Regions from separate parts of the Nitratireductor aquibiodomus genome, predicted to be linked through region 4. Evidence: riboswitches for the same ligand, from Rfam matches in the RefSeq annotation. Region 4 holds a riboswitch; each other region holds the start of a gene.
The links. Region 4 has a riboswitch for cobalamin ahead of BLW55_RS20160 (HupE/UreJ family protein). Riboswitches for the same ligand answer to the same signal wherever they lie in the genome.
Positions count from the first base shown of each region.

Region 1 (5,892 bases), on a different contig from region 4:
CCTCGGTTTCGCTCGTTCCCGCCGCCTCTGCCGAGGACGGGAAACTAGGCGTCGTCGCGACCTTCTCGATCATTGGCGATTTCGCCAGGGTCGTTGGGGGTGACAGGATCGAACTGCGGACCCTGGTCGGCGCGGACAGCGATGCCCATGTCTATGAGCCCCGCCCGGCCGACGCCATCGCGCTGGCACGGGCGGATGTTGTCCTGACCAATGGACTCCTGTTCGAGGGCTTCATGGAACGATTGGTCGAGGCGAGCGGCACGACCGCCGAGGCGGCCGTGCTGACCAAGGGCGCCAACATCGTGAATGATCCGGAGGGCGGGCACTATCACTATGTCGATGGCAAAGCCATCTTCCATGCCACCCCGAATGATCCGCACGCCTGGCAGTCGGTTGCCAACGCACAGATCTATGTGCGCAACATCGCGGAAGCATTCTGCAAGGCCGATACGGCAGGCTGCGACACTTATCGTGCGAACGCCGAGGCCTATCAGAAGCAACTGATCGAACTCGACGCGGACATTAAGAAGGCGATCGCAGATATTCCCGAGGATCGCCGCGTCGCCGTCGTCGCGCACAATGCGTTCCGCTATTTCGAGCGCGATTATGGCATCCAGTTCCTGTCGCCCCAAGGCATCTCGACCGAGTCCGAAGCTTCGGCTGCAGATGTCGCCGCACTCATTCGCGAGATCAGAGAGAAGCGCGCCGCTGCTGTTTTCGCCGAGAACATCTCTGATGCACGCCTGGTCGAGCAGATTGCGTCTGAAGCCGGATTGACGCTCGGTGGAACGCTCTATTCCGACGCCCTTTCGCCAGAAGGTGGCCCGGCAGCCAATTATCTCGACATGATGCGTCACAATGTCGGGACGCTTGTGACCGCCATCAACGGCGAGTGAATGCCCACAAGGATGGGGGGTGAATTTGCTCCTCATATGTAACGTAATACCGTACCAAAGGAGAGATGAATGAGACGGTTTATCCTGGGTGTATCCACCCTTGCCCTTACCGTGGGGCTCACCGGCCCCGTGGCTTTCGCGGAGGAAGACGTCACGCTCTATCGCGTTTTCGTTGGCGACCATGAGGCCGGCAAGATCACCGCGTTTGACCTCGGTGAACCGGACAAGCGCTGGTCGTTCGAAACCACTGGCCAGGTCAAGCTCTATAGTGTTGACGAAGGCGCGGCTATTGTAGCGGTGCAGTCCAACAACGACGTCGTGAACTTCATCGACAGCGGCATCTCGCTGCACGCGCACGGCGACCATTCCGACATCGACATTGAGGACCCCAAGGCGGTCGAAGCAAGCCTGACCGGTCCGCGCCCGTTCCACGTCATCGACCATGACGGCAAGGTGGTGATCAATTTTGATCGCGGCGGGTATAACGAGATTGTCGACGCTCACGAACTTTCTGATGGTGAACTTGAATCCACTCGTTTGCCTCAAGCCCGCGCGCATCACGGCTTTGCGGCACCCATCGGCAAGCATTGGGTCACAACGGTCGCTTCGGACGCGCCGGTTGAAGGCGATGCTTCTCCCAAGCGGGTTGGCATGCAAACGGTCAAGGAAGACGGAACGCCTGTTGGCGAAGTTGCCACCTGCACCGGAATCCATGGTGAAGCATTCTCCGGTGCATTCCTTGCGGCGGGATGCGATGAAGGCGTCCTGACCGTCACGGCCGGGAGCGATGCACCCACCTTCAAGATGCTGAACTACGCCAGCGACCTGCCGGCCGGTGGGAAGACGGGAACGCTGCTCGGTGCAAAGAGCATGCAGGTCTTCCTTGGAAACTACGGGGCCAAAGGCCTGGTCGTGGTTGACCCTGCCGACGAACCGCACTTCCGCTACATCGAGCTCCCGTTCCGGCGCATCGATTTCGCGCTCGATCCCGCCAATGCACGCTTCGGCTATGTGCTGACAGAAGACGGCTCACTGCATCAGGTCGACGTTCTGGATGGCAAGGTCGCCAAAAGCGAAAAGGTGACCGAGCCCTACTCGATGGATGGCCACTGGAATGACCCTCGCCCGCGGATCGCCATGGCTGGCGACGAGATCGTCATGAGCGATCCGAAGGCCGGTCTGGTTCGGCGAATTGCCAAGGATACGCTTCAGGAAGCCGGAACCATCAAAGTCGAGGGCATGCCTTACAACATCGCTGTCGCAGGCGGCAGCGGCAAGGTTCATGAGGGAGAGGAAGGCCACGACCACAGCCATGATGGCGGTCACGCTCATGACAAGGGGCACGACCACGCTCACGATCACGGCGACGAGAAGGTCTACAAGGGCTATTTCGAGGACAGCCAGATCAAGGACCGCCCCCTCTCGGACTATGCAGGCGACTGGCAGTCGGTCTATCCGCATCTGAAGGACGGGACGCTTGATCCGGTCTGGGAGCACAAGGCTGAAAACGGAGACAAGACCGCCGACGAGTGGAAGGCCTATTACGACACGGGCTACAAGACCGATGTCGAGCGGATCACGATCAAGGGTGACGTCGTCACCTTCTACCGCGACGGCCAGCCAGTTGAGGGCCACTACGCCTATGACGGCTACGAGATCCTGACCTATGAGAAGGGCAATCGCGGCGTCCGCTTCATCTTCAAGAAGACGGAAGGCGACGACGACGCGCCTGCGTTCATCCAGTTCAGCGATCACAGGATCGCGCCCGAGGTGACCGACCACTATCACCTCTACTGGGGCGACGATCGTGCTGCCATTCTGGAAGAACTGACGAACTGGCCGACCTACTATCCGTCCTCTCTCAAGGCCGATGAGATCGTTCACGAGATGATCGCGCACTGATTAGGTACGCTTCTTTCAATGAACCCGCGCCCGGCTTCCAGCCGGGCGCAACCTTTCGATCATCCCAAAGTCAGGGGACTTGCCATGCTCGACACAGCCAAACCCTCGAACCGCCTTCCGGTGTGACCAGGTTCCTCGGCGCGCGGGACAACGCTTTTCAACCAACAAACATCGTGCGCCCGACAATCGACTGACGGCATTGGCGCCTTGATCGTGGAGGCTGAGCAAAACGGCTCAATCGCGATTGACAAGTGGAACACAATTCGAGACTTTCGCCGCGTCAAGGTTCTCCCTGCCGGCATTGCCGGGAGGGAGCTAAGAGGGAATCCGGTGACCTTTCGGGGAATGCCGGAGCTGACCCGCAACTGTGAGCGGAGAGCCGCTTTGCCATCGATGTCACTGGCGTTTTAGCCGGGAAGACAGGCAAAGCAGCGATGACCCGCGAGCCAGGAGACCTGCCTGACCGCATAGAGTTCCGTGGCCGGGGATTGCCGCAGGAGCGCGCACTCTGTGTCCGGTTCGCAAGAACTGAACACGCGCGACGTCTCCGGATCCCCGTCTGCATCGCAACGGGGGTTTTTGATTGGAACGGGCTTCAACGTCAGCGGACACAGGCCAATACGACCTGGGGGACAGACATTCCCTCAAAGGCCAGGCTGTCCTTCTTGTGGCAAAATCCGCATTTGCCGCCGCACCGTATGCTGAAATGCAGCGACTGGCGCGCATGGCCGCGCGCCTTCCCGGTGTGGCGCAGGCCACGTCATGCTTTTCCGAACAAGGTCAACCGTCGCTGCGGGAGGCGCTTCTCGATCTTCGTGACCGCAGTTTCACATCCATTCTGATCGTTCCGCTGGTGCTGCCGATGGAGCCTGGCTTCATGAACTGGCTGACACGCTCGCTAAAGCGCTGGCAGACGGAGGCTGCCGGCGGCTGGCCACCGATACGCGTCACCCGCGATATTGCGCAGGAGCGGCATTTCGAACCCTTGCTCGCCGCCTTGATCGAAGGCGCGGCCATGGCCCCCGACATTGTTCCTGAAAAAGAAAAACCCGCGGCGTCCTTGGTGCCTGCACAGAAGCGGCGCGTCCTGGTCTGCGAAGGCGGAGCCTGCAACGCCGCCGGGGCGGACGCGATCTGGGGACATCTGCGCAACGAGCAACAGCGCCGCAAGCTGCGCGCGTCGGGCTCCGGCACGATGACCGCGAAATCCACGTGCCTCGGCCCCTGTGCGCTCGCCCCGGTGGTGCAGGTGTTTCCCGAGGGCACGTATTACGGCGGCGTTACAGAGGCGGCGATCGACCGCATCGTCGAAGAGCATCTGCTCGGTGACCGCGTCGTCGACGAGTTCGCCTATCACCCGACGGGACGCAAACAGCGCCTGCGCGACAATACCCATTCCGATCCAACAGGAGACTGACATGAGACACATTACCCGCGCAGCGCTTGCCGCGCTGATCGCTTCTTCCAGCATGCTTGCCCTGCCGGCAGTTGCGCAGGAGGCCATCCAGGCTGGCGCGACCTTCATTGCCGCCGCGATTGACCCAACCAAGGGCTCTTCAAGCTGGGCGTTGGTCAGCCATGGCATCGGTGAGAAACTTTTCATGGTCGACAGCGAAGGCAATCTCGTACCCGAGCTGGCCGCAACGGCCGAGCGTACGGGCGATTTAAGCTGGGCCGTCAAGCTCGCGCCAGGCCGCTTCTTCTCCGATGGCTCGCCTGTCACGGCGACCGCGCTGAAAAAGGGTTTCGACCACACCTTCGCCAATCTGCCGGCAGCCAAATCCACCGGCGGCATGATCGAGTTCGAGGCGCTGGACGATCTCACACTCGCGCTCACCACCGAGCGACCCGTTCCCCTGATCGCCGCTCTCTTCGCCGAGTGGCCGCTGATGGCCTATACCGTGAAGGATGACGGCTCGTTCCTGTTCACCGGCCCCTATGCGGTGGAGGCGTTCAATGTCGACCAGAACCTTAAACTCACGCCCAATCCGCATTTTCCCGGCGCGGAAAGCCGCTCACCAATCAACCTACGCCGTTTCGGCGACGCGCAAACGATGGCGCTGGCCTTCGAGGCCGGAGAACTCGATCTTGCCTTCGGCCTGCCGTCCGAAGGTCTTTCGCGTCTGAAAGCCAATCCGGATCTCGCGGTCAAATCCTTTCCGGTCGGCTACCAGTATTTCGGCTTCATCAACACTGAACGACCTTTCACTTCCGACGTCAGGGTGAGACAGGCAATCGACCTTGCCATCGATCGCCAGGAACTGGTCGCGGCGATCAATGCAGGCTCGCGGGCCACCGGCGCCTTTGCGCCTTACTTCCCCTTTGCGGCGAAGGAGCCGCGCGTAACGGATCTCGACCAGGCGAAGGCTCTACTGGCTGAGGCCGGCTGGGCACCCGGCAGTGACGGGATCCAGGAGAAGAACGGCGAGACACTTTCCATACTGATCGTCACCTATCCGCAGCGACCGGACCTTGTCACCATGATGCCGGTGGTCAAAGCGGCCCTCGCCCGCGTCGGCATTGCCTCCGATACCAGGGTCGTTGAGAACATCGGCGACTATGCTGCCGGTGGCGACTTCGACATTGCGCTCTGGGCGCAGCATACGGCGCCCGCAGGAGACCCCGCCTACTTCTTCAATTCCATGCTGAAGAGCGATGGTCCGCTCAATCATTCGCGCTACAAGAGCGACGCGTTCGACGCGATCATTGCCGAATTCTCGACGGCGGGAACGCTGGAAGAGCGCACGGAGATTGCGCTGGAGGCGCAGGAGCAGCTTTATAGGGATGCTCCTGCAACCTTCCTCGTGTCACCGAGCTGGCATGTCGGCCTCTCGCAGCGCCTGCCTAATTACAAGCCGTGGGGTTCAGACTATCACGTGTTCCGACCGGAGATGGGGGAGGCGCGCTGAACGAACTCGCGTGCTGGAGCATACGCTGAGATTGGGCTTGCGTGCGGCCGCCAGTTTACTGGCGGTCTCCGCGCTCGCCTTCCTCGTTGTCGCTCTGATGCCGGCCGACCCTGTCGAGATCGCCATCCGCGCGTGGAACCTGCCCGCCAATCCAGCAACGGTCTCGGCGATGCGCGCCGAATGGG
Region 1 covers NZ_FNSL01000001.1:1,740,000-1,745,891, forward strand. The annotation lists gene aztC (zinc ABC transporter substrate-binding protein AztC) at 1-896, shown strand, start outside; gene BLW55_RS21095 (ZinT/AdcA family metal-binding protein) at 966-2,798, shown strand; cobalamin riboswitch at 3,065-3,275, shown strand; gene BLW55_RS08245 ((2Fe-2S) ferredoxin domain-containing protein) at 3,505-4,215, shown strand; gene BLW55_RS08250 (ABC transporter substrate-binding protein) at 4,217-5,707, shown strand; gene BLW55_RS08255 (ABC transporter permease) at 5,745-5,892, shown strand, end outside.
Region 1: another riboswitch for cobalamin. It lies ahead of BLW55_RS08245 ((2Fe-2S) ferredoxin domain-containing protein); the one in region 4 lies ahead of BLW55_RS20160 (HupE/UreJ family protein).

Region 2 (5,892 bases), on a different contig from region 4:
CACCGCACTGAAAATCTGCTTCCCAATTGCAAATCATTCGCAAATGCAATTGACGTCCGGGACGATCGCAGACAATATGCAAATGCGAATGAATTGCAACTGAAATATTCAGGAGAAGATTGTGGTGGCTGGTTCAGTCGGCATGGCATGGCAGGGGGAAGGCAATGCGGAAGCACCGGACGATACCGCTGCCCGCGCACTTCTCAGGCAGGCGGGTCTTCGCGCGACACGGCAGCGGATGGCGCTTGTCGATCTCCTGTTTGGGTGCGGTGGCAGGCATGTGTCGGTCGAAGGGCTTCATCGGGAACTGTTGGGCCTGGGGGCGCCCGGCTCCATCAGCTGCGTTTACAACAGCCTGCGCCGCTTCAGCGAAGTGGGCCTCGTGAGGCGGGTGCCGGTCTATGGAGCGACGAGTTACTTCGACACGAAGCTCGACCATCACCACCACTTCTATGCGGAAGACGAGGATCATCTGATGGATGTTCCCATGAATGCTATCGCCCTTGATGACCTTCCGCCTCCGCCGCTTGGCTATGAGCTTGTGAGTGTGGATGTCGTCGTGCGGGTCAGACGCGAGCGTTCGGCAAAACCGGTCCGACCGTCATTTCGATCCGGGGAAGGGGCGTCCTGATGCTTCAGATCCCGGAAGAAACCTTGGAGAGGATGCGAGCGGCCCGTGAGCGGACGGGCAGTGCGCGTCACGAGCTCCAGGACATGCTGAAAGCGGGCGGGTTACGTCCCACGCGGCAGCGTATCGCGCTTGCCGCCCTGCTGTTTTCCACCGGCCGACATCGCCATGTTACCGCCGATGACCTGCATCGGGATGCGCGTGCCGACAGTACCGCTTTATCGCTCGCCACTGTCTACAATACGCTCAACCAGTTTGCCGATGCCGGGCTGATCCGCAAGATCGGCATGAATGGCGAGCGTATGCATTTCGACACGGATCCGGGCGATCACCACCATTTCTACGTGGAGGCTGAGGACCGGGTGCTGGACGTGGAACCCGGCGCGGTCTGTTTCAGCGCGCTTCCGGCTGCTCCGGCTGGCTACGAGATCGCCGGGGTTGATGTCGTGATCCGTCTTCGCAGGTCAAAGCCTGAAAAAGCACGCAACGCCTGCAGCGGCGGGTGTGCCCGGCGCGCGGGCTCTGGCGGTGACATGCCCCGATGACCCAATTGCGAGCCGTTCTTTTCGGGCCGGACGGAGTTTCTCGCCGCAATCAGGTTCGAACTCTCAGCAATAGTCAAAGGAACACAACCCATGCACACCATCTGGGGCAGGCCGCCCGTCCTTGATTTTTCTTCAGTTCCGCTCGCTCCGGATGGGGTGTTTTCGCGTGAGCTTATTGCCTTGCTGTTCGGCAGATTCCGTGAGGGCGCATGACATGAGGCCACACATCAATGGTCCGGCTTCCGGGACGGTGCCGCCAGCGTCTCTCGGGCCGACTTTCGACCTGCGCTGGCGCACCCTCACCGAAGAAGCCAATGCTCTTTACAGGGGAGGCGATACCGCATCTGCGCGCAAATGCTATGAGGCGGCGCTCTCAGAGGCTGAACGCTTGCTTGATGCGGTCGCGGCGGAGCACGACGCGCGGCCGGCGCCGATTATCTACAATGTTTCCTGCCACAATCTCGCCGAACTGGCGCGGGCTCTTGGTGAGAACGCTGAAGCGGAGGCCTATTGCCGGCGCGCCTATGAGCGCCTTCTCGCGGTGGCGCAGAACCCGGCCTCGCCGCTCGAACTGCGCATTTCATGCGTCCGGAATCTGCGCAACGCGCTGGCTGAATTGACGGTGCGCCTCAACGAGCGCCATGCGCCGCCAGGGGAACTTGATCGCATCGTCGAGCCGGTCCGCAACGCCGCATTCAGCGTTTTTCGCATTGCCCGACATGCCGAACTTGCGCGGGACAACTGCCCGCACTGCCCGCTTTCGTGATCCCACGATCAGATCTCCGCACAAGGGATCGAACTTTTGTTTCAGCTTCCAGAACTTCCATACGCAATGGACGCGCTTGCGCCTTACATGTCCGCAGAGACCCTCGAATTCCATCACGGCAGGCACCACAAGGCCTATGTCGACAAGCTCAACGCGTTAACGGCAGACAGCACCTATCGGCACATGAGCCTTGAAGAGGTCATTTTGACGAGCGCCAACAAGCCGGCCGAAAGCGGCCTGTTCAATCAGGCTGGCCAGCACTGGAACCACAGCCATTTCTGGCTTGGCATGAAGGCCGGTGGCGGCGGCGCGGTTCCGGGGAATCTCGAAAAGCACCTGATTGCCGATTTCGGGTCGGTTGACCGTTTCAAGGAAGAGTTCAAGGCGGCCTGCATTGCGCAGTTCGGAAGCGGATGGGCATGGCTCGTTTTTGATGGCGAGAAGCTCGCCATTGCCAAGACGGGCAATGCCGACACGCCGCTGACAGAAGGCAAGTCGGCATTGTTGACCTGCGATGTCTGGGAACACTCCTACTACATCGATTACCGCAATCTGCGTCCCAGATATGTCGATGCTTTTCTGGAAGGTCTCGTCAACTGGGAGATAGTGGCCGAGCGCTATGAGAGTGCCATCGGGGCTTAGGGTCAGGACCTGTTGATATGGCCTTCCCCTAAGTCCGGTGCGCCGCCGGCCTTGAGAGCCGGCGGCGTTTACAGGTGTCAGGCGCTTGCGTTTTCGGTGCGCATCGTGCGGGCGGCGGCAACCATGTTGACCAGGGCGGGACGCACTTCGTCCCATTTGCGGGTCTTCAGGCCGCAGTCCGGATTGACCCAGATCTGCTCCCCGGCAAGGCGCTGGCGCGCCAGCGAAAGCAACGCCGTCATCTCACCAATTTCGGGGACGCGCGGCGAGTGGATGTCGTAGACGCCTGGTCCGATCTCATTGGGATATTTGAAGGTTTTGAAGGCATCGAGCAATTCCATCCTCGAGCGCGATGTCTCGATGGAGATCACATCCGCGTCCATGGCGGCGATGGCGTCGATTATGTCGTTGAACTCCGAATAGCACATATGGGTGTGAATCTGGGTTTCATCCGAAACCCCGCTGGCCGAAATGCGGAAGCTCTCCACTGCCCAGTCGAGATAGTGCTTCCAGTCCGCATGGCGTAGCGGCAGGCCTTCGCGCAGGGCCGCTTCGTCGATCTGGATAATGCGCGCACCCGCTGCCTCAAGGTCACGGACCTCGTCGCGAATGGCAAGCGCGATCTGCCGGCAGGTCTCGCTACGCGGAATGTCGTCGCGCACGAAAGACCAGTTGAGAATGGTCACAGGGCCAGTCAGCATGCCCTTGACCGGCCTGTCCGTCAGCGACTGGGCATACTGCCACCACGAAACGGTCATCGGAGTGGGCCTGGATACGTCGCCGTAGATAACCGGCGGTCTGACATAGCGCGATCCATAGCTTTGCACCCAGGCGTGCTGGGTGAAGGCGAAGCCGGAAAGCTGCTCGCCGAAATACTGAACCATGTCGTTGCGCTCGAACTCGCCATGGACCAGCACATCGAGGCCGACGTCCTCCTGCCAGCGGATCGTCGCTTCGGTTTCCTTCTTCAGGAACGTGTCGTAGTCGACAAAGCTAAGCTCGCCGCGTGCATGTGCGGCTCTTGCCTTGCGAACCTCTGGCGTCTGCGGGAAGGAGCCGATCGTGGTGGTCGGAAAGGCGGGCAGGCCGAGCCGGGTAGCCTGTAGCTTCTGGCGCTCGACAAACGTGGCGCCGCGCGTCTTCATCTCGTCGTTGATCCGCGCCATGCGGCCCTGAACCAGAGGGTCGCTGACCTTGGGGGAGGCGTGCCGCGCGGCGACGGCATCGGCTGCTGCTTTCAGGGCACCGGCAACGTCTGCTCCGTTCCCGGACAGAACATCGGAGAGCACATGAAGTTCGTCCATTTTCTGCAGGGCGAATGCAAGCCAGGAGCGCAGGTCGGCGTCGAGCGTGGTTTCCAGTTCCAGATCGATGGGGATATGGAGCAGCGAGCAGGACGGAGCGAGCTGGACCATCGCTGCGCCGCGCGCCTTGACGACGGGCCCGAGCCTGTCTGCGAGGGAAGCCAGATCAGCGCGCCAGATGTTGCGGCCGTTGATCACGCCAAGCGACAGAACCAGATCCGGCCGCGCAGCGGCGAGCACCGCGTCGAGTTGCTCCGGCGCGCGAACGAGGTCCAGGTGAAGGCCGGCCACAGGCAGGGAAAGCGCGGTTTCCAGATTGCCGCCGAGCCCGCCGAAATAGGTTGCAAGCATGATCCGGAGATCTGGGGCAGCGGCTGCAAGCTTCCGGTAGGCAAGCCGATAGGCATCCTGTTCGTTGGGAATGAGGTCGGTGACGAGGGCCGGCTCATCAATCTGTACCCAGTCCGCTCCGGCCTCCTTCAGCTTGCGAAGCAGTTCTTCATAAACAGGCAGCAGGCGCGGCAGAAGCGCAAGCGGATCGTAGCCTGCATCGCTGGACTTGCCGAGTTTGAGGAAGGTGATCGGACCAAGGAGTACGGGCCGGGTATGGATGCCGAGCGCTTTTGCTTCGAGAAACTCATCCAGCGGCTTGGTGGAGGAGAGGGCGAAGACCTGGTCGTCGGAGAATGCCGGCACCATGTAGTGGTAATTGGTGTCGAACCATTTGGTCATTTCCTGCGCTTTGTGGCCGCCGGAGTGGCCGGGGTGCCCGGGGTGCTCGCATCCCGCATCCCTGGAGCCCTGGCTGCCGCGCGCCATTGCGAAATAGACTTCAAGCGGCACCGGGCCACCCTGCCAGCCATAGTCTGCCGGAACCGCGCCGACCATCACACTGGTGTCCAGCACCTGATCGTAGAGTGAGAAATCATTGGAAGGGATGATTGCAACGCCACGATCGCGCTGCTCCTTCCAGTTCTCGGCCCTGAGTTCCCTTGCAGTCTGGAGAAGGGTTTCTGCGCTGCTTTTGCCGGACCAATGGCTTTCAAGGGCGAGTTTCAGTTCTCGGCGGCGGCCGATACGCGGCACGCCGAGCGTGGAGACAGGAATTGAACGTTCAGACATGGCACACCCGATGCTGTTTGGGGCAGGGGGGAGGCGTACGCAGACCGCGGCCTGAACGGCCGCCGCATGACGAACACCGGACACCCCGCCCGTTGACGTTGTTTCGTCATGGCAGGTCTCCTGGCTCACGGGTCTCGGCCTTGATCCGTCTTCCCGGACGTCTGTCCAGTGACTTGAATGGATTTCGGCTCGCCGCTGACAGTTGCGGGGGCAGCGCCGGATTTGAACCGGCTTCCCTCTTAGCCCGAATCCGCCTGAAGGCAGGTTCGAGAACCACGACGCGCCCAGATTCCTCGCAATGCGGCGGAAAGTCAAGAATGATATAAAGAAATGTTTATATCTTTACCTCTTGTCTGAGGGGTGATGTGCCTCTCTATTTTAGCTGTCGGGAAATCCTGTTCCGGAGTTGGTCCATGTGCGCGCGCGGGTCGGCCGGCAGAAGGTTGACAGGCGCGGGTCTGCGTATACTTTTCGAAGCGGTCAAGGTTCCGTCGGCAGACCTGTCTCGGTCGGCGGCTAAGAGGGAATCCGGTTCAAATCCGGAGCTGACCCGCAACTGTGAGCGACGAGCCGCTTTGCCGATCATGTCACTGGCGTTATGCCGGGAAGACGGGTGAAGCTGTGATGAGCCGCAAGCCAGGAGACCTGCCTGATCGTGTGAAGTTCCGTGGTCGGGATATGCCACAGGAGCGCGTGCTTCGGAATATCCGGTTCCGACGCGCGATCTCCCTGCCGTTCCCGATCGCATCAGCTCGAGGAATGGCAGTGGATACGAATGCATTATTGAATGAAGGGCAGGGAAGCCGCGCGATCCTGCTTCTTGCAAAGTCGGCTTTTGCTGCTGCACCTCATGGCGAGATGGCGCGCCTCGCTGAAATGGCCGCA
Region 2 covers NZ_FNSL01000001.1:1,251,206-1,257,097, reverse strand. The annotation lists gene irrA (iron response transcriptional regulator IrrA) at 125-631, shown strand; gene irrA (iron response transcriptional regulator IrrA) at 664-1,173, shown strand; gene BLW55_RS06040 (DUF2753 family protein) at 1,388-1,939, shown strand; gene BLW55_RS06035 (superoxide dismutase) at 1,967-2,581, shown strand; gene metE (5-methyltetrahydropteroyltriglutamate--homocysteine S-methyltransferase) at 2,659-5,007, opposite strand; cobalamin riboswitch at 5,101-5,300, opposite strand; cobalamin riboswitch at 5,474-5,673, shown strand; gene BLW55_RS20915 (CbiX/SirB N-terminal domain-containing protein) at 5,632-5,892, shown strand, end outside.
Region 2: another riboswitch for cobalamin. It lies ahead of metE (5-methyltetrahydropteroyltriglutamate--homocysteine S-methyltransferase); the one in region 4 lies ahead of BLW55_RS20160 (HupE/UreJ family protein).

Region 3 (5,892 bases), on a different contig from region 4:
GCATACGCTCGGCGATCTGCTCCCAGGACACCTGACCATAGCGGTTTGCAACATCGCCAAAGATGTTCTCGCCGCCGGCCCGCGACACCACATGCGACAGCATGGTGTTGCCAAGAACGGCGCGTGGGGCGGCCTCTCCGCCGTTGAAGATGAACACCGGTATGGCGTCCGCGCCTTTGAGATCCTCTTCCACTGCAGCGAGCCGTTTTTCAATGTCAGCGATCAGTGCTTCGCCGCGCTCGCGCACGCCAAAGATGGCAGATACGGAGCGGATTTCAGCGTAGAGTTCATCGAAACCGAATTTGCCGAGATTGCAGCCTTCGGTGTTGAGCCGCGTCTTCATGCCCAGATCATGCAACTGGTCGCGCGTGTGGCGGCTTTCGCTGAAGCCGTCAGGATAACCGGCATAGACAAAATCGGCCTCCACCTCGATAAGCTGCTCGGTCGTGGCGACAAGCGGCGAAAGCACGGGAACCTCGTTATACGCCTCTTCATATTGCGGGCTGATCTTGAGGTTCGCCATATAGGAGGTGCCCGCCATGCGGTCTTCCAGCCCAAGCGCCAGCATCATCTCCGTTGCGTTGTTGCTGAGCGTAACGGCCCTTGCCGGCGGTGCGTCATAGGTGGTGGTGACACCGCAGTTCTCATCCGTATAGGGAAAGCCCGCTCCATCTGCGAAAGCAGGCATCGAAGCCGCCAATAGACCCGCGACCGCAAAAGCGCGGAGACCGCCATAACGCATCATGAATTCACTCCTTGCAAAGCCGGCTCATTCCCGGCGTTTTCGAATGGGGATGGAGAAGAGGCCTGCCTGTCGAGAGCCGGGAGCACCTCGGCAGCGAAGAGCTCCATGCCCCTGAGAGCCACATCGTTGGCGATCAAGCCATTGGCGCTGAACAGGCAGCGTATGCTGCTGGAACCCGTGCGTGCCGAAAGCGCGTGCAATTGCGCATGGCATTCCTCGGGTGTCCCCGCGATGGTGAAATCAGCCATCATCAAAGCGCGGCTGCGCGGCTCTGGCGGTGTCATCCCGCGTGCCAGCGCGCGTTCGGCACGGCGCGTGTTCAGTCTATCGAGAAGCGTGTCGACCCGCTCATCAGCTTCAGCCCGGGTCGGAGCAATCACCACATAACGAGAGAGCGACGAGGCCGTGAGCGATGCCCGCGACGCGCCATGCCGTTCAAGTGCGGCGTGAAACACGGGCAATTGCCGCGCCTCGTTCGGTTCGAGACTGAGCAGCAGCGGAAACCCGTTTCGCGCGGCGATGTCGACGGTTTCTTCTGAGACGCCGGCCACGTAGACGGGCGGATGCGGTTTCTGAACCGGAGGCGGTCCGACGGCGACATTGGCGAATTTCCAGGGTCCGGCATCGGCAGAGCAGTGCGGCTTTGTCCACGCTTCGATCATGATCCTGAGCGCTTCGCAGAAGCGGCGGTGCGCATCGTCACGCGAAATCTCCAGCGCGGTGAAAGTCGCGGGCTCCGTGCCACGTCCGATGCCCAAATCGACCCTGCCGCCGCTCTGAAAATCAAGCTGCGCGATCTGCTCGGCCAGCATGAGCGGGTGATAGAGCGGCAGGACGAGGATCGACGTGCCGAAGCGCAGCCGCTCCGTACGCGCCAGGATCTCCGCGCCGAGCAACAGCGTCGACGGATAGGGCAGCGCTTCCCGGGCGAAGTGAAACTCGTTGAACCAGATGCCGCCAAAGCCAAGCGCATCAGCGCGTTCGACGAGGTACATGAGTGCAGCGTGATCGCCCAATGCCCCCTCCCGCGCGAATCCAGCCAGATCAACGCGCATTCGGGCCACCTGCAGCAACCGACGGAAAAAGGCGGAAACGACTCATTTGAAATGATATAACATATCGAAGACGATCGAGCCCGTTAAATCGTCTTGTCGCCGGCAAAGCCGCGCCTGCATGCATTCTGATCCTCCTGCCGGCGCACCTCGTCCGGCGTTCATGGTCAATGCATGAGGCAGGTCTCCTGGCTCGCGGCTCGGACGTTCGCTCCGCCTTCCCGGCTCTGGCCAGTGGCATTGGAAGAACTTGCCGCTTACAGTTGCGAGGGCAGCCCCGGAATTGATCCCGCCAGGAGATCGCACCGGGTTCCCTTTTCATCCGCAGGATGCGGAACCGCATGCGGGAGCGACCCTAGCGGCGAAGCGGTCGCCGCGCAACACACCGCAGCCCGGTTCCATGACAAAATCATCGGCTGGGCCGGGCGAGCCTGAACGCCCTGCCAGTCCTGTGGCCGCGTTCGCTCCGAAGTCCGCCATCCATAGGCGAAAATCCAGGCCTTCCGCTGCATCGCCCTGGCATATCCCGGCGGAAAGCAACCGATGGTGGAACTAAAGCATCGGACCGAAAAGTGGAATCCGGTTTTCGGATTATTCCGATGCTCCATCAAGAATTTAGATCGTCCTTTGTGCGTGCGGATGAACGCACGGCGATCTAGTGTTTGATTTATAAATGAATGTATGCTTCATATATAAACATTGAGCACGCCGGTTGGATGGCTGCTCACCTCGGGGGGTGCAGTCGGGTGGACACGTCTCGTTTAATGGGCAGCTCTGATCGAGCGACAATCTGCGGGCAGAATGCCGGACTTCCGTGCGCCCTGACCTGCTTTCAGCCTGCAACCACAGGCTCTGCGTCGAGGCGGTCGGTGCTTTGACCGGGCGACTTCAGACGCTTTGGAGCGCCATCACGAGCATCGCCGGCTCAAACCATGCCGGGCGCACCATGCCGGTGACGACAGTAAACTGCCCGCCATCGTGGCCTCACAGGAGGTGTGGGGCTTTGTGATGATATTCAACACATGCCGATCATCAGTTTTACCGCCGTGTCCAGCAAGGAGGGCTGCCGGCGTATTCGTACATGCCGATCATCTGCATGAGCATTTCGTCGATCTTCGCATCGCCGAAAACGGAGCTGTCATGGCTCCGTAAACGCCCTGGTTCTCCCCCGCAATGAGGGGAGGGAGGACGGGAGTGCTCCGCTTCCTTCAAACGGAGACAGCGGGGCAATAACAGGTGCCTGATGCAGCTACACCGGGAGAAGCTGCTCATTTCTTTTGGGAGGAACCATGTTGAAACTATCCAGACTTCGCGCGCTCTCCATCGGAGCCGCTGTGGCCATCGCCGCCAGTGCAACAGCCACCCTCGCCCAGGACGTCCTGAAGTTCGGTCACGTCTACGAGGCTTCCACGCCCTACCATGCTGCGGCGCTTCGCGCGGCCGAGCTTCTCGAAGAAGCAACCGGGGGCCGCTACAAAATGGAGGTCTTCCCCGCATCGCAACTCGGGAAGGAAGCAGCCCTCAACGAAGCGCTTTCACTTGGAACGGTGGATGTGATCTACACGGGCGTTGCCTTTCTCGGGCAATCCTACGGCCCCATAAGCATTTCCGACTACCCCTTCACCATGCGTTCCTATGAACACTGGAAGGCCTATGTGAACTCCGACCTCTTCGATGAGATGAGTGAGGCGTATAACAAGGTTTCCGGCAATACGGTCGCGGCCATGACCTATTACGGTGCGCGCCATGTGACCGCCAACAAGCCGATCCTATCGCCGAAGGATATGGAGGGTCTGAAAATTCGGACGCCCAACGCTCCGGCCTATCAGATGTTCCCACGCGCCACGGGCGCAAACCCCACCCCGATGGCCTTCGCCGAGGTGTATCTCGCCTTGCAGCAGGGTGTGGTCGACGCGCAGGAGAATCCACTCCCGACGATCCAGTTCAAGAAGTTCTACGAGGTCCAGTCGAACATCAATCTGACCGGGCACATCACAAACTCGCTGGCGACGGTCGTATCGCCTGTGACGATGAACAAGATGGGTGAGGACGGCGCCGCTCTACTGGAGGCGCTCGCCACCGTGGCAACGCAGACATCGGATGAGATCGTCGCCTCGGAGGGAGAGCTGGCTGACTGGTTCCGCGACCAGGGAGTGACCGTGAACGAAGTGGATCGCAAACCATTCATGGAAGCCGTCGCGCCGCATCTGACGGGCGAGGATGTGCCGTGGGATGCCGCGATCTTCGAACGCCTTCAAGCCATTCAGGAATGACATCGGCCTGTGGGTCCGGCATTTGCCGGGCCCATTTGCGCAACGGGAGGACGCGCTGATGGCGCAGAACACCATGGTGCCGGAAATCGACTTCGACGCGATTTCCGCAGAGGACGAAGCGCATTTCGCAGGCTTTAAGATAAGCCTGGCGGACTACGCGCTTCTCGCAATCTTTCTTGCTTTATTTCTTGTTGTTTTTGTTCAGTTTTTCACGCGATACGTCCTCAACGACTCCATAAGCTGGACCGAGGAGGCCGCGCGCTATCTGCTGGTCATACTGGCGTTTGCGGGGGCGGTTCGCTGCCAGATCACCGGAAGCCATATCGTGCTGGAATTCGTCGACAAATATTACGGGCGCAAACTCGGCCTCGTGCATGTATTTTCGCTGCTGTGCACCGTGGCGCTGTTCACGATTCTTCTCTGGTCCGCCTGGGAGCTGATCCAGCGGACATCGTTCCAGCGAATGGTGTCGCTTCCTTTCCCGAAATACTACCTCCACGCAGCCGTGATGGCTCTGGCCGGCCTCAACGCAGTTGTGGCGGCCATGCAGCTCATGCTGCGCGTGAAACAGATGATACGGAGCTGACGGCAGATGGGCCTGACTATTCTCTTCGTTTCCCTGTTCTTCCTGATGCTGCTCAGAGTTCCCATCGCGTTTTCTCTGGCGCTCTCATCCTTCGCGTACATCCTCTATTCGGGTCTTCCACCCGTGGTGTTGATGCACAACATGGTCAACGGAATGGACAGTTTTCCCCTGCTGGCCATACCCTTTTTCATATTCGCCGGCGCATTGATGAATTCCGCCGGGATCACCGCCCGCATATTCGGCTTCGCGCGTGCCATTGTCGGGTGGATGCATGGCGGTCTGGGACATGTGAACATCGGCGCAAGCATCATCTTTGCAGGCATGTCCGGTGCCGCCGTGGCCGATGCCGGCGGGCTGGGCGCGATCGAGATCAAGGCGATGCGCGAGGCCGGCTATGACGACGACTTCAGCGTCGGTGTCACGGCGGCATCGTCGACCATCGGGCCGATCATCCCGCCATCCCTGCCACTGGTGATTTTCGGCGTCATGGCGTCCGTTTCCATCGGGCAGCTTTTCGTCGCCGGCATTGTTCCGGGCCTGCTGATGGCAGTGTCCCTTTCCGCCATGGTCTGGTGGAAATCACGCAGGAGGAATTATCCGCGCGACGTGGCTTTCCGACTGGACACGATTGCGAGCCGGTTCAAGGCAGCGTTCCTCCCGCTCATGACGCCCGTCATCATTGTCGGTGGCATCGTATCGGGCGCGTTCACGCCCACCGAAGCGGCGATCGCCGCCGCCGCCTATGCGCTTTTTCTAGGCGTTATCGTCTATCGTACGCTGACACCCAGGAAGCTCGCCGTCATCTCTCTCGAAACCATCGAGACGACAGCGGCAATCATGATGATTGTCGGGGCGGCGTCGGTGTTTGCGTGGATCCTCACCGCAAATCAGGTGGCGACGCATTTCGCCGAGTTTGTGCTGTCTTTTACGGAGAGCAAGGCGATGGTTCTGCTCCTGATAATGGTCGTGGTCCTGATCGTCGGCCTGTTCATGGAGACGATCGCAGCGATTTCCATTCTGGTTCCGGTTCTCATGCCGGTTGCCGCGCAGTTTGGTATCGATCCCGTTCACCTCGGCATTATCGTGATCCTAAACCTCATGCTGGGCCTGCTTACGCCGCCCGTCGGGATGGTTCTGTTCGTCCTGTCACGCGTTTCCCGGGTGCCGTTCGAGCAATGCGTCAGGGCCACGCTGCCTTTCCTGGTGCCGCTCCTTGCCGTGCTGCTTTTGCTGACG
Region 3 covers NZ_FNSL01000001.1:2,757,992-2,763,883, reverse strand. The annotation lists gene BLW55_RS13195 (ABC transporter substrate-binding protein) at 1-688, opposite strand, end outside; gene BLW55_RS13190 (LLM class flavin-dependent oxidoreductase) at 742-1,761, opposite strand; cobalamin riboswitch at 1,959-2,154, opposite strand; gene BLW55_RS13185 (sialic acid TRAP transporter substrate-binding protein SiaP) at 3,087-4,070, shown strand; gene BLW55_RS13180 (TRAP transporter small permease) at 4,129-4,656, shown strand; gene BLW55_RS13175 (TRAP transporter large permease) at 4,669-5,892, shown strand, end outside.
Region 3: another riboswitch for cobalamin. It lies ahead of BLW55_RS13190 (LLM class flavin-dependent oxidoreductase); the one in region 4 lies ahead of BLW55_RS20160 (HupE/UreJ family protein).

Region 4 (5,892 bases):
GATCACGCCGCATGGCGCTCTGCCAGTCGCGGTCCGCGAATGCCTCAAGCCCGGCATGAAGCGCCGGCCCTGCAACTGCCCATGGGCCCAGCCATGCGGAAAGTTTCTGCGCAAGCTCTTCCGAAGCAAGTGCGAACCCCAGACGCAGGCCAGCGAGACCGAAGAACTTCCCGAACGAGCGAAGCACCACGATGTTGCCGGCTTCCACATCGCCGGCGAGGCTCTCGGCCTGCGGGCCGACATCCATGAAGGCCTCATCGACCACCAGAATACCGCCATTGCGGCGCAGATTTTCCGCAAGATGGAGCAATTCGCTGCGGCCGATCAGCCGCCCGTCGGGATTGTTTGGATTGACCACCACGGCAAGCCGCGCGCCATGAAGCGCATCGAAACGCTCCACCTCTTCGACCGTATGCCCGGCGAGTGCGGCGGCGCGCGCGTGTTCGGCATAGGTGGGACCGAGAATGCGGGCTGGGCCGGGCTCCAGAAGCGAGGCGACCAGCGGCAGGAGAAGCTGGGTTCCCGGCGCGGCGATGACATGGGCGGCAGACGGTGCGCCATAATAGGCGGCGGCTTGCTCCGTCAGGGCGGCGATGTCAACCTCTTCGGGCAGGCGCTCGACGGCGCTGGCAGGCAGGGGCGAAAAAGGATAGGGGTTCGGGTTGATGCCGGTGGACAGGTCGAGAAAGGGCATAGGCGCATCCGGAAAGAGCGCCGAAGCCTGTACGAGACTGCCGCCGTGATCGGTCACCCTGTCCGTCGCCCGGTCAGCCAGTCGAGGCCTGATGTCCATTCTGATCACCCTTTCATCCATGCTGGTCGAGCTCGCCATCGGTTATCCGCAGCGGCTCTTTCGCCTGATCGGTCATCCCGTCACCTGGATTGGCCGTCTTATCGCGCTGGCGGACGCGCGATGCAATGTCGAAACCCTTTCGCCGGGTGCGCGCCGCCTGAATGGCGCGCTCTCGCTGGCCGTCATTCTGATGCTTGCAGGTCTGGCGGGCTGGTTGATCCAGACGGCTCTTTCCGGCTGGGCCGGTCTGCTGGTCGCCGCGCTTGCCGGCAGTTCGCTGATCGCCCAGCGTAGCCTCGCCACCCATGTGAAAGCGGTGGCGGACGGGCTCGACGTCGGCGGCCTCCCGGAAGGCCGAAGAGCGGTTTCGCAGATCGTTGGCCGCGATCCCGAAAGCCTCGATGAGGCCGGCGTTTCGCGCGCGGCCATCGAGAGCCTTGCCGAAAATTGCTCCGACGGCGTGGTCGCGCCCGTGTTCTGGCTGGCGGTCGGCGGGCTGGCGGGCGGCGCGCTCTACAAGGCCGCGAATACGGGTGATTCCATGATCGGCCACAAGACCGCGCGGCACCTTCATTTCGGCTGGGCGGCGGCGCGTTTCGACGATCTGATCAACCTGCCCGCGTCGCGCCTGACGGCGTTTCTCTTCATTGCTGCAGCGTTCTTCATGCGCGACGCCTCGGCTGGAGCGGCATGGCGCGCGGTGCGGCACGATGCGCGCCATCATCGCTCGCCCAATGCGGGCTGGCCGGAAGCGGCCATGGCAGGCGCGCTCGGCCTCGCCCTTGCCGGCCCGCGCCGCTATGGCGGCGAGGTGGTGGACGACGCCGTGATGGGAGATGGCGGCCGCCGGGCGGCCAATGCCCACGACATCCGCCGCGCGCTCACGCTCTACCGGATTGCAGACGGGCTGTTGATCGGGCTTGTGGCGGTGGCGGCGGGGCTTTGGCAACTGGTTTGATCTCTTGTCGAACCACGCACCACCTCGAAGCAGGGCGTCCTAAAACTCCACACCCTTCTGCGCTTTCACGCCAGCGGCGAAATGATGCTTCACCTGCCCCATTTCAGTGACGAGATCGGCGGCCTCGGTCAATAACGGTTTTGCGTTGCGGCCGGTCACGACCACATGCAGGTCGTCGCGCCGCCCGGTCAGTGCGGTCACCACGCGTTCAAGATCGAGATAGTCGTAGCGCAGGGCGATGTTCAGCTCATCGAGAACGACAAGACCGATGCTCGGGTCGGCCATCAGTTCCTCGGCCTTTCCCCACGCGCGCTCGGCGGCGGCGATGTCACGCGCCAGATCCTGCGTCTCCCAGGTGAAGCCCTCGCCCATCGTGTGCCATGAGACCTGATCGCCGAAGGCTGCGAAGGCATCCTTCTCGCCGCAGTGCCAGGCGCCCTTGATGAACTGCACGACACCCACGCGGCGGCCATGGCCGAGCATGCGCAGCGCAAGACCGAAGGCTGCGGTGGATTTGCCCTTGCCCGGCCCGGTGTTGACGATCAGAAGCCCTTTCTCGACCGTCTTGTCGCGCACTTCGGCATCCTGAACCGCCTTGCGTTTGGCCATCTTGGCCTTGTGGCGCTCGGCTTCGTTTGCGTCGATCTCTCGCATGTCACTTCACTTTCATGGGCAAGCCGGCCACCACCAGCGTGACGTTGTCCGCTGTGGCAGCGACCTTCTGGTTCAAAATTCCCGCCTCGTCGCGGAAGTGGCGGCCGAGCGGCGTTTCGGGCACGATGCCGAAGCCGACCTCATTCGAAACGAGAACCGTGGTTCCCTCTCTCGCGGCAAGGGCTGCAAGCAGTCTCTCGGCGGCAGGCTTTGGATCATGGTCGTTCAGCATGAGGTTGCTGAGCCACAGGGTGAGGCAATCGACCAGAACCGTTTCGCGGGCCGGTAGTTCCTCAAGCACACCCGGCAGGTCGAGCGGGGCGTCGTGCGTCTGCCACGCCCCCGCCACCGCCTCCTTGCGCCGCGCGCGGTGCATGGCGATGCGTTCGCGCATCTCGTCATCGAAGGCCTGCGCCGTGGCGATGTAGTGCCAGGGCGCCGGTGCGGCCTCGATCAGCCTCTCGGCATGGCGGCTCTTGCCGGAGCGCGCGCCGCCCAGAACGAAATGAAGGGATCGCATCGCTATTTTGCCGGCTCAGCCGACAAGATGCCCGGCAAGGAAGGTCACGCCAACGCCAAGGATGGCGGCACCGGCAAGCCGGGGCTGCATGGCCTCAATGGCCCAGCCACGCGACTGGACCAGAAAATATGCGCCGAGCGCGATGGCGCTCTGGATTGCGGCGAGGCCGGCGAGATAGGCGATGAGCGGCGTCTCCTCGCTGCCGACAATGGCCTCGCCGAAGGCATAGCCATGGAACACGCCGACCACCAGAAACAGCGCGAAGACGAGTATTTGATTCTCCACCGCCCGGCCGCGCGCCAGAAGCCAGCCGCCGGCAAGAACGCTTGCCGCGATGATGATTTCAGCCGCCGGCAGATCGAGCAGCATCAGGTGCAGACCGACGCCGATCAGCGAACCGGCGACGAAGAGAAGCGGCGCGAAAAGGCTCATGCCGGCGACAGCGGCAATGAGGCCGGCAGCGACGATGAAGGCGAGATGGTCAAGCCCGATCACGGGATGGGCGAGCCCTGATACCAGCCCTTCGTAAAGGGTCGTGGGCGTTTCTCCACCCATGGCATGATGGGCCTCGGCGCCAGTTGCGAAGAGCGATGAAAAAACGAATGCGGAAAAAATGCGTGCGATACGCGAGGTCATGTCCGGTCCTTTCCCCTCCACCCGAGGGATACGGTGTTTCTTTCAGGTTGTCGGCAGGTTTCCTGGCTCACGGGTCGCAGCGTTTTCCAGCCTTCCCAAGACAAAAAGCCTCAGTGGCGATCAGGAAAATGCTCACCGCTTACAGTTGCGGGGGCAGCCATGGCCTTGGCGCTTTTGGCGCCGCACCATGTTCCCTCTGGTCCGCTTCAGCGGAACCGACAGCGGGCGGAGCATACAAGAATCGCCACGCCCCGCAATCGCTTTGTTGCCCGCATTGACAGACCCGTCGGGCGAGCCGTAAATGCGCGATAGACGGTCCTCTTCCCTCAAGGGAGGAGGCTAAGAGGGAATGCGGTGCGGGCCTTGCCCAATGCCGCAGCTGTCCCCGCAACTGTAAGCGGAGAGCGCACCTGACACGCCACTGGGGCAACGCCCTGGGAAGGCTGGAGAGCGCAGCGACCCGTGAGCCAGGAAACCTGCCGTCTGAAAGTGAAATCCTGACCGCCTGGCGGGTGTCCCGGGCAAGGAGTGTACATTATGACTGCCGACAGCGCCGCTGCGCGCCTTCTCCCGATCATTCATGGTGTCTCTGCCGGTACGCGGCCGCGAAAGCCCCGTGTGCCCCTCACCCGCGTCTTATCGTTCTCCACACTCCATCACCTGAAGGATATACCATGACAACGCGTTTCGACCGGGTTCCCTGCACCGTCGTGACCGGCTTTCTCGGCGCCGGCAAGACGACGCTCATCCGCAACATTCTGGAAGGGGCAAACGGCAAGCGGCTTGCCATCATCGTCAACGAATTCGGCGATGCGGGCGTCGATGGCGAGGTGCTGAAAAACTGCGGGCTCGACAATTGCCCGGAGGAAAACGTGCTGGAACTGGCCAATGGCTGCATCTGCTGCACCGTGGCCGACGATTTCGTGCCCGCGCTCGACCAGATCCTCGCCCGCGAGCCGAAGGTGGATCACATCCTGATCGAGACCTCGGGCCTGGCATTGCCCAAGCCGCTGGTGCAGGCCTTCCAGTGGCCAGCGATCAAGAATCGCGTCACCGTCGATGGCGTCATTGCGGTGGTGGACGGGCCGGCGCTGGCCGATGGCCGGGTCGCCTCCGACATGGATGCACTCGCCGCGCAGCGCGCCGCCGATGAAACGCTCGATCATGACGATCCCGTGGAAGAAGTGTTCGACGATCAGGTGGCCTGCGCCGATCTCATCGTATTGTCCAAGAGCGATCTTCTGGACGCGGAAGGCAATGAGCGCGCCCGCGCCCGCATCGAAGATCATCTGTCGCGCAATGTGCAGGTCGTGCCGAGCGCCCATGGCAAGGTGGACCCGGCGCTGCTGCTCGGTCTCGGCCTCGCGGTGGAAGACGACATCGAGAACCGCAAGACGCATCACGACGACCCGCACGATCATGAGCACGACGATTTCGACACATTCGTTGTCGACCTGCCGCCGGTCCTGCGCCCCGAAGATCTGGAAAAGCGGGTCAATGCGGTGGTGGAGACAGGCGAGGTTCTGCGCCTCAAGGGGTTCGCCCATGTGAAGGGCAAGCCCATGCGTCTTCAGGTGCAGGCCGTGGGCCCGCGCGTTTCGCATCATTACGACCGTCCGTGGAAGGCCGGTGAAGCTGCCGAAACGCGGCTCGTCGTGATCGGCCTCAAGGGCATCGACCGCGCGCGCATCGAAAGCCTTCTCTCGGCCTGATCCGATGCACATCCTCGCCACCACCACCGCCTCTCTGGACGATTTGATCGAACCTGTCGATCTGCAACAGTCGCCGGCGGACATGGTGGCGCTGTCGTTCACCGACAGCGATCTGGCGGGGATTGCCTCTGCGTGGCAGACCGGGCGCGAGGCCCTGCCCTCGCTGCGCCTTGCCGCGCTGCGCGATCTGAGACACCCCATGTCGGTCGATCTGTGGATCGACAACACGGCAGCGCATGCCCGCACCATTCTGGTGCGGGTGCTTGGGGGCTATGAGTGGTGGCGCTATGGCTGCGACCGGCTGGCGGAACTTGCGCGAGACAAGGGCATCGCGCTGGCGCTATTACCCGGCGAATGCCATCAGGACGATCCGCGCCTTGCCGAGCGTTCCACCGTTTCGGCTGAAGCGCGCGCGGCGCTGCTTGCCTGCTTTCGCGAGGGCGGACCGGACAATATGCGCGCGCTGACCATGCAGATGGCGTGCCTTGCGGGACAGGATATCGAAGCGCCGGAAGCCGAGCCGGTCGCCAAGGCCGGCTTCTATGCGCCGGGCCATGGCATTGTGGAGGCAGGTTTTTTCGCCGCGCAGCCCGGCAGGGCAATCGTTGCGATCCTCTTT
Region 4 covers NZ_FNSL01000002.1:211,262-217,153, reverse strand. The annotation lists gene cobD (threonine-phosphate decarboxylase CobD) at 1-793, opposite strand, end outside; gene cbiB (adenosylcobinamide-phosphate synthase CbiB) at 786-1,751, shown strand; gene cobO (cob(I)yrinic acid a,c-diamide adenosyltransferase) at 1,791-2,405, opposite strand; gene cobU (bifunctional adenosylcobinamide kinase/adenosylcobinamide-phosphate guanylyltransferase) at 2,407-2,925, opposite strand; gene BLW55_RS20160 (HupE/UreJ family protein) at 2,941-3,561, opposite strand; cobalamin riboswitch at 3,597-3,796, opposite strand; cobalamin riboswitch at 3,858-4,060, shown strand; gene cobW (cobalamin biosynthesis protein CobW) at 4,236-5,273, shown strand; gene cobN (cobaltochelatase subunit CobN) at 5,278-5,892, shown strand, end outside.